2 regions of the Isoptericola sp. Y581 genome follow, and region 2 is predicted to be linked to the other one. Evidence: riboswitches for the same ligand, from Rfam matches in the RefSeq annotation. Region 2 holds a riboswitch; the other holds the start of a gene.

Evidence for each region. A riboswitch is a leader RNA that binds a small molecule or an ion and turns the genes downstream of it on or off. The one in region 2 is predicted to bind FMN.
Region 1: linked by a shared signal. The riboswitch ahead of ribD (bifunctional diaminohydroxyphosphoribosylaminopyrimidine deaminase/5-amino-6-(5-phosphoribosylamino)uracil reductase RibD) and the one ahead of pnuC (nicotinamide riboside transporter PnuC) in region 2 are both predicted to bind FMN.

Annotation. Positions count from the first base shown of each region.
Region 1 is NZ_JCAIUK010000003.1:408,639-412,817, reverse strand. It holds gene der (ribosome biogenesis GTPase Der) at 1-1,028, shown strand, start outside; gene AC1C2W_RS08105 (hypothetical protein) at 1,059-2,105, shown strand; FMN riboswitch at 2,174-2,303, shown strand; gene ribD (bifunctional diaminohydroxyphosphoribosylaminopyrimidine deaminase/5-amino-6-(5-phosphoribosylamino)uracil reductase RibD) at 2,446-3,564, shown strand; gene AC1C2W_RS08095 (riboflavin synthase) at 3,568-4,179, shown strand, end outside.
Region 2 is NZ_JCAIUK010000001.1:28,367-32,545, reverse strand. It holds gene AC1C2W_RS00150 (class I SAM-dependent methyltransferase) at 1-893, shown strand, start outside; gene AC1C2W_RS00145 (TetR/AcrR family transcriptional regulator) at 964-1,824, shown strand; FMN riboswitch at 1,957-2,087, shown strand; gene pnuC (nicotinamide riboside transporter PnuC) at 2,209-2,922, shown strand; gene AC1C2W_RS00135 (hypothetical protein) at 2,927-3,652, opposite strand; gene AC1C2W_RS00130 (GOLPH3/VPS74 family protein) at 3,693-4,179, shown strand, end outside.

The DNA.
Region 1 (4,179 bases), on a different contig from region 2:
CCTCGACCGACGAGCGCGTGGTCGAGCTGCTGCGCCGCTCGGGCAAGCCCGTGATCCTGTGCGCCAACAAGGTGGACGGCCCGTCGGGCGAGGCCGACGCCGCCTACCTCTGGGCCCTGGGCCTGGGGGAGCCGCACCCGGTCTCCGCGCTGCACGGGCGCGGCACGGGCGACCTGCTCGACGCCGCCATGAAGCTGCTGCCCGAGGTCTCCGAGCACGGCGAGCTGCGCCCGGCCGGCCCGCGCCGCGTCGCGCTCGTCGGGCGCCCGAACGTCGGCAAGTCGTCGCTGCTGAACAAGATCGCCGGCTCCGAACGCGTCGTCGTCGACGAGGTGGCGGGTACCACGCGCGACCCGGTCGACGAGCTCGTCGAGATCAAGGGCGTGCCCTACTGGTTCGTCGACACGGCAGGCATCCGCCGACGCGTGCACCAGACCCGCGGCGCTGACTTCTATGCCTCCCTGCGCACGCAGGCGGCGATCCAGAAGGCCGAGGTGGCCGTGGTGCTGGTCGACGCCTCGCAGCCGATGACGGAGCAGGACACGCGCGTCATCTCGCAGGCCGTCGACGCCGGGCGCGCGCTCGTCATCGCCTACAACAAGTGGGACCTCATGGACGACGACCGTCGTCCGTACCTCGAGCGCGAGATCGAGAAGGACCTGGTGCAGGTGCAGTGGGCGCCGCGGGTCAACGTCTCGGCGCGCACGGGGTGGCACACCGACAAGCTGGAGCGGGCCCTCGAGGCGTCGCTCGCATCATGGGACACCCGCATCCCGACCGGACGGCTCAACGCGTTCCTCGGCGAGCTCGTGGCCGCGCACCCGCACCCGCTGCGGGGCGGGAAGCAGCCACGCATCCTGTTCGGCACCCAGGCGGCCACGCGGCCGCCGCGGTTCGTCATCTTCGCCACCGGCTTCCTCGAGGCCGGGTACCGCCGGTTCATCGAGCGCCGCCTGCGCGAGACCTTCGGCTTCGAGGGCACGCCCATCGAGATCAGCGTGCGCGTGCGCGAGAAGCGGCGGCGGTGATCGGGCGGTGCGCACCTCGGTGAGCCGTCGATGAAGCCAGAGCCGCTCGTCAGGAGGGGGCGCCTGCTGCGCCTGGGCGCGGCGCGCGACACCTCGGCCGTGCGGCACCTGGTGACCTTCCTCGTGCTCACCGTGGCGACCGTGCTGGTCACCCGGTTCCTGCTCGCCGCCTCCGGCTACCCGCAGGTGGGCGGCGGGGGGCTGCACGTGGCGCACGTGCTGTGGGGCGGGCTCGGCATGGCGCTCGCGGTCGTGGTCCTGCTGTCGTGGGTGGGCCCGGCGCTGCGCTCGCTGGGCGCGGTGCTCGGCGGGATCGGCTTCGGCCTGTTCGTCGACGAGATCGGCAAGTTCGTCACGTCGGACAACGACTACTTCTACGAGCCGACGGCCGCCCTGATCTACGCCGTGGTGGTCGTGCTCGTGCTGCTCGTGGAGGCGCTGCACGGGCGTCGGGAGCGCCACCCCGCCGAGTACCTGGCCGTCGCCACCGACCGCGCCGTGGCGGGGGTGGCCGGCGGCTTCACGGGCGCAGAGCGCGCGGAGGCCCGCGCCCTCGTGGAGCGCGGGCGCGACGAGCCGTTGGCGGCGGAGGTCTCGGCCCTCGTCGAGGCCGTGCCGCGGGACGACGTCGCGGTGCCTGACCCGGTGCGCGCCCTCGTGCGCAGGGGGTCGGCGTGGTTCGCCGACGCGATGGAGCACCGGTGGGCGGCCACCGTCGTGGCGGTTGTGGTGCTCGGCACGGCCGCGGGGTCGCTGGTGGTGGGGCTGCGGGCGGCGACCGGCGCCCTCGACGTGCCCGGCTGGGTGGGCGTCGGGATCCTCTCCGCGGCGGCCTGCACGGTGGCCTGCGTGGTCACGGGGATCTTCGTCGGGCGCGGCGACCACCGCTCGGGCGCGGTATGGGTGCGGCGCGGGGTCCTCGTCAGCCTGCTCGTCACGCAGCTGCTCGCGTTCCGCGCCGTGCAGTGGGTGGCCGTGTCCGGGCTGGCCGTGGACCTGCTGGTGCTCGCCGCCCTCGAGGTGGCCCTCGGTCGCGACGACGAACGACGGGTCGCCCGCCGTCGTGCCGCTGCGTGAGACGTCTGTCACTCGGGCTTGCAGTGCCGTGGGCTCCGTGGCACGGTCAGCGATGACGAGCGAGAAGCTCGCGTGCTCTGGGGTCGGTGAAAATCCGAGCCGGCGGTGAAAGTCCGCGACCCGGTCACATCCTGTGACCGGTTGACCAGGTGGAACTCCTGGACCGACGGTCAAAGTCCGGATGGGAAGCGCACGCGGCGGGCTCCCCGTCCGGTCCGTTCCCGGTCCCTTGTGGGCCGGCGCCCCCTCGTGGTGGCGTTCGCGGCCCGGCCGGTCGTGAGCACGTCCGACCCAGCCTTCCTGTCTCCGGGGTCCGCGACCGGACGACGGAGGCAGGGAAATGACACAGCCGGCCGGCACCACGGGTGCCCTGGCGGGGGCGAGCGCGGCGGAGGACGCCGCGATGCGGCGGGCGCTGGAGCTCGCGAGGCAGGGCCCCGCCCGCGGGCCGAATCCGCGGGTCGGGTGCGTGCTGCTGAGCCCCGACGGCCGCGTGCTCGCCGAGGGATATCACCGTGGCGCGGGCACCGCGCACGCCGAGGTCGATGCGCTGCTGCGGGCGCGCGAGGCCCACGGTCCGGATGCCGCCAGCGGGACGACCGCCGTCGTCACCCTCGAACCCTGCGCCCACCGCGGCCGTACCGGCCCGTGCGCCGACGCGCTGCGCGAGGCCGGGGTGGCGCGCGTCGTGCACGCCCAGCGCGACCCCAACCCCGCCGCCTCCGGCGGCGGAGCCCGGCTGCGCGCCGCGGGCGTCGACGTCGCGAGCGGGCTGCTCGCCGACGAGGCGCGCGCCCTCAACGAGACCTGGACGCGGGCGCTCGAGCTCGGCCGCCCGGTCGTCACCTGGAAGCTCGCCAGCACCCTCGACGGGCGCGCGTCCGCCGCCGACGGCACGTCGCGTTGGATCACCGGCCGGGCGGCGCGCCGCGACGTGCACAGGCTGCGCGCCGGCGTCGATGCTGTGCTGGTCGGGACGGGCACCGCCCTGGCGGACGACCCCGACGTCACCGTGCGGCACGGGCACCTGCACGGGCCACAGCCCGACCGCGTCGTCGTCGGCCTGCGCGACCTGCCGTCGTCGTCCCGCCTTGCGCGCGCCGCCGCGGCGGGGGAGGCCGTGCACCACCTGCGCACCCACGACCCGCACGCGGTGCTCGACGCGCTCTGGCACCGCGAGCACCGGCACGTGCTGCTGGAGGGCGGCCCCGCGCTCGCCGCCGCCTTCTGGCGCGCCGGGCTCGTCGACCAGGTGGTCGCCTACGTGGCACCCGTGCTGCTCGGCCTCGGAGCCCCCGCCGTCGCCGACCTGGGCATCGGCACCATCGCGGACGCCGCTCGCCTCGACCTGATCGACGTCACCGTGCTGCCCGCCGAGGCCCCCACGGCCGGCGACGCAGCGGACCCCACCGACACCACCACCGTGCGGCTCACCCTGCGGCCGCGGAAGGAGCGCTGAGCCATGTTCACCGGGATCGTGGAGGAGCTGGGCACCGTCATCGCAGTGCGCGAGGACGCCGACGGCGCGCGGCTGACCGTCGCCGCCGAGACCGTGCTGGGGGGCACCCGGCTCGGCGACTCCATCGCCGTCGACGGCTGCTGCCTGACCGTGACCTCCGTCGAGGGCGGGGAATGGACCGCCGACCTCATGGCCGAGACGCTCAAGCGCACCAGCCTGGGCACCCGCGAGCCCGGCGACCGCGTGAACCTGGAGCGGGCGCTCGCGGCCGACGGGCGGCTCGGCGGGCACGTGGTGCAGGGGCACGTCGACGGCGTCGGCACCGTGCTGTCGCGGACGCCCGGCGAGCGGTGGGAGGTGGTGGAGATCGCGCTGCCGGTGGACCTCGCGCGGTACGTCGTGGCGCAGGGGTCGATCGCCGTCGACGGCGTGAGCCTCACCGTGGTGCACGCGGGCGACGAGTCGTTCACGGTGAGCCTCATCCCCGAGACGCTGGCCCGCACGACCCTCGGGCGCCGCGGCGCGGGCGAGGCCGTGAACCTCGAGGTGGACGTACTGAGCAAGTACGTGGAGCGGCACCTGTCGTACGGCGCTGCGCAGGGCCTGCGCGCCCCC
Region 2 (4,179 bases):
TCCTCCTCGCCGAGGACCCCGGCGCCGGCCCGGCCCTGGACGCCGACCCGCAGGAGGTCGGACGGGCGCGGACGTACGCGCTGCCCGCCGCGCACGCTGAGGTGCTCACCGACGCCTCGTCGCCGGCCTACCTGGCGCCCCTCGCGCGGTTCGTCGGGGCGATCGGCGCGCGGCTGCCGCAGCTCCTCGACGCGTACCGGGCCGGGGGCGGGGTCTCGTGGGACCAGTTCGGCGAGGACGCCCGGCAGGCGCAGGCCGACGTCAACCGTCCCTTGTTCGAGCGGCAGCTCGCGCCCGCGCTCGCCGCCGTACCGGAAATCCACGAGGTGCTGTCCCGTCCCGGGGCGCGCGTCGTCGACGTCGGGAGCGGCTTCGGCTGGTCGACCCTCGCTCTGGCCCGCGCGTACCCCGGCGCCGAGGTGCACGGGCTCGACGTCGACCGACCCTCCGTGGAGGCGGCACGGGTGGCGGCGGCCGAGGCGGGGCTCGCCGACCGGGTCACGTTCCACCTGGCCGACGCCGCCGAGCTCGCCGTCGCGCAGCCGTTCGACGCGGCGTTCGCCTTCGAGTGTGTGCACGACCTGCCGGACCCGGTCGCCGTCCTGGACGCCGTCCGGCGCGCGGTGCGGCCCGACGGGGTCGTCGTGGTCATGGACGAGGCGGTCGCGGAGGAGTTCCGCGCCCCGGCCGACGACGCGGACCGCGTCATGTACGGGTACAGCCTGTTCGTCTGCCTGCCCGACGGGCTGTCGACGACGCCGTCGGTCGGCACGGGGACCGTGATGCGGCCGGCCACGCTGCGTCGGTACGCGCGCGAGGCGGGCTACGCCGGCGTCGAGGTGCTGCCCGTGCACGACTTCGGCTTCTTCCGGTTCTACCGGCTGCTCCTCTGACGCCGCGGACCACGCCGCCGACACCGCGGGCAGGCCGACGTCGGGCGTGCTGCGGAGTAGCCTCCGTGGAATGACCGCCGTCCGGACGCACACCCACGCCCAGGCCGTCGACGCCGCGATCGACCTCTTCTCCCGGCAGGGCTACGAGCAGACCACCGTCGAAGAGATCGCCGACGCGGCCCGCGTCAGCCGTGCCACCTTCTTCCGCCGCTTCCGCTCCAAGGAGGACGTGGTCTTCGCCGACCACGAGCTGCTCCTCGAGGAGGTGGTGGTCATGCTCGCCGAGACCCGACCCGAGGCGCGCGCCAGCGAGGAGTCCGGCCGCGCGCCCGAGCGGGCATGGGACCCCGCCACCGATCCGTACCTCGAGGTGTGCCGGGCGGCGCGCCTCGTCTTCGACCACCACGTGGGGCAGCGCGAGACGTCGATCGCCCGGCACACGCTGCTCCAGCAGGTGCCCGCGCTGCGCGACCGCGAGCTCGTCACGACGCACCGCTACGAGCGGGCCTTCACCGCCTACCTGCGCGACACGCTCCCGCCGGACCGCTCCACGACGACGATGTCGATCGCCTTCGCCGCGTCCGTCGTCGCGGTGCACAACGCGATCCTGCGGCGGTGGCTGCGCAACCCCCACCTCGACCTGCGTCCCGAGCTCGAGGAGGCGTTCTTCGACCTGCGTCGGGCCGCCGTCGCCCCGTTCGCCCATCCCGACGACGAACCTCGGCACGCAGCCGGCACCGACGGCACGACGGCGGAGCACGACGTGCGCGAGGACGTTGCCCGCGAGAACGTTGCCCGCGAGAACGGCACCGGCACCTCGGCTCACGTCACCACCACCGGCGGCGACGGCCGGCGCGTCGTCGTCACCGTGCTGGAGCCCGGCGCCGGTCCGGACGACGTCGCCCGCGCCGTGCGGGACGCCCTCTCGTGATCGTCGTTGGTTGAGCCTGTCGAAACCGCCGCCGGGTTTCGACAGGCTCGACCAACGACGCCGGGGAATGCCGCTGTGGCATGCTGCGTTGCGCAAGAAGTCGCCGGGTCGTCCGGCGGCGAGACACGCACGTACGTGCTCCGGGGTCGGTGAAATTCCGAGCCGGCGGTGATAGCCCGCGACCCGCGCCTCCCTCGGGGGGCCGGTTGACCTGGTGGAACTCCAGGGCCGACGGTCAAAGTCCGGATGGGAGGCAGCGCGCGCGGCAGGCACCGGGGACCCGGTGCGTGCCGCCGGTCGTCGTGTCGCGGGTGCCCCGCCGGGCTCCCGCGACCGTCGTCCGTCCCCCCGGTCGCCCGCACGGCACGACCGGGAGAGGACTCGATGGACGCCATCCGCGCGCTGTTCGACGCGACGCTCACCATCGGCGACCAGACGCTGTACTGGCGCGAGATCATCGGCAACCTGTTCGGCCTCGCGTCCGCGCTCGGGGGCATGCGCCGCAAGGTGTGGGCGTGGCCGGTCGGCATCGTCGGCAACCTGGTGCTGTTCACCGTCTTCATGGGCTCGTGGTTCGGCGACACGAGCCGCGCCGACATGCTCGGCCAGGCCGGCCGGCAGGTGATGTTCCTGATCGTGTCCGTCTACGGCTGGGTGCAGTGGCGCCGCACGAAGCGCGCCGACCTCGAGCTGCGCGCCGACGGCAAGATCCCCGCCGCGGACGGCGCCGCGGTGCACCCGCGCTGGGCGTCGTGGCCGCAGCGGATCGGCATCGTCGTGGCCATGGCCGGCGGAACCCTGCTGCTCACGCCCATCTTCCGGTCGCTCGGCTCGTACGAGCCCGTGTGGGCCGACGCCTGGATCTTCATGGGCTCCCTCATCGCCACCTACGGCATGGCGAAGGGATGGGTGGAGTTCTGGCTGGTGTGGGTGGCGGTGGACCTCGTGGGGGTGCCGCTGCTCTGGTCGGCCGAGTACTACGCGACGGCCCTGATGTACGTCTTCTACGGCGCGTTCACGCTCGTCGGATTCTTCGTGTGGTGGCGCGTGCGCCGTCGTGAGCAGGCGGAGACTGCCTCGGCGATCGCGGCCGGCTGAGTCGTCAGTCGTCGATGTCGAGGACGGTCGCCGGCGTGGCCGCCCGCGCATCGAGACACGTGTCGGCGAGAACGGCGTCGACCAGGTCGGCCGGCCCGCCGAGCGCTGCCTCGCGCGTGTACTCGGGGACGCCGAGGAACCACGACCGGTCCTGCGGCCAGACGACCGACGGCGGGTCGCGGTGTCGCCGCAGGGCCAGCGCTGAACCCAGCGGCCCCGTCCACAGGTAGCGCGCGCGGTGGGGGTAGTCGAGCGGCTCGGCCGCCGGCCGCTCCACGCGCGTCGCCGCGAGCTCTGCGGTGACCTTCGCCTGCCCCCGGCGGAGCTCCTCCCGGTCGATGCGCGCCTGCCGGCCCCGCTGCCACCCGCGCGGGCGTTCGTCCGACACGTAGAGCGCCGCCATCCCGGGCGCGGTGGTCGGGTCGTCGCCATGGTCGTAGAGGTAGCCCCAGCCTTCCCACAGGCCGACGTGGACCGGCTGGTCGCCGGTGCGCGGCGCGAGCGCGGTGAGCAGTGTCACCAGGCGGGTGGACGCCCCATCGAAGTCGACGTCGCGCTCCTCGGGCTGGCTCTGGTCCAGCGGGAACGGCACCACCGCGTACGCCTCGTAGACCGGCGGGACGATCGCGTCGATCGTGGGCCCGAACTCGCCGAGGTGGGACAGAATCCACTCCCCCGCGCTCGGGTCGTCGTCCCAGGTGGCGCCCACGCGGGCCAGGTCGTCGCTCATGGCCCTCGACCCTACGCAGGCGGTGGGCGATGATCGACCGATGATCATCGCCGAGGACCTCCTGCTGCTGGCGTACGACGACGTGTCGGGCAGGCCGTCGCTCGACCGGACGCAGCTCGACTACCGGCTCGCCGGCGCGGTGCTGGTCGAGCTGGCGCTGGACGGCCGGGTGGACGTCACCGCGTCCCCGGAGACCGGCGCGGACGGCCGGCCGATCCGCGCGGGCCGAGTCGTCGTGCGCGACCCCTCCCCGGCGGGGCACCCGGCGCTCGACCACGCCCTGTCCTTCGTCGGGATCCGGCCCCAGGCGCCGAAGAACCTCGTCGCGCCCCTGGCGAAGGGCCTGCGCGAGCGGCTGCTGACCGGCCTCGCGGAGCGTGGCGTTCTGCGACGCGAGGAGGAGCACGTCCTGTGGATCTTCCCGACCACGTCGTGGCCGGCCGCCGACGCCACCCACGAGGACCGGCTCCGCGCGCAGTGCCGTGAGGTGCTGCTCGGCACCCGGGTCCCGGACGCGCGCACCGCCG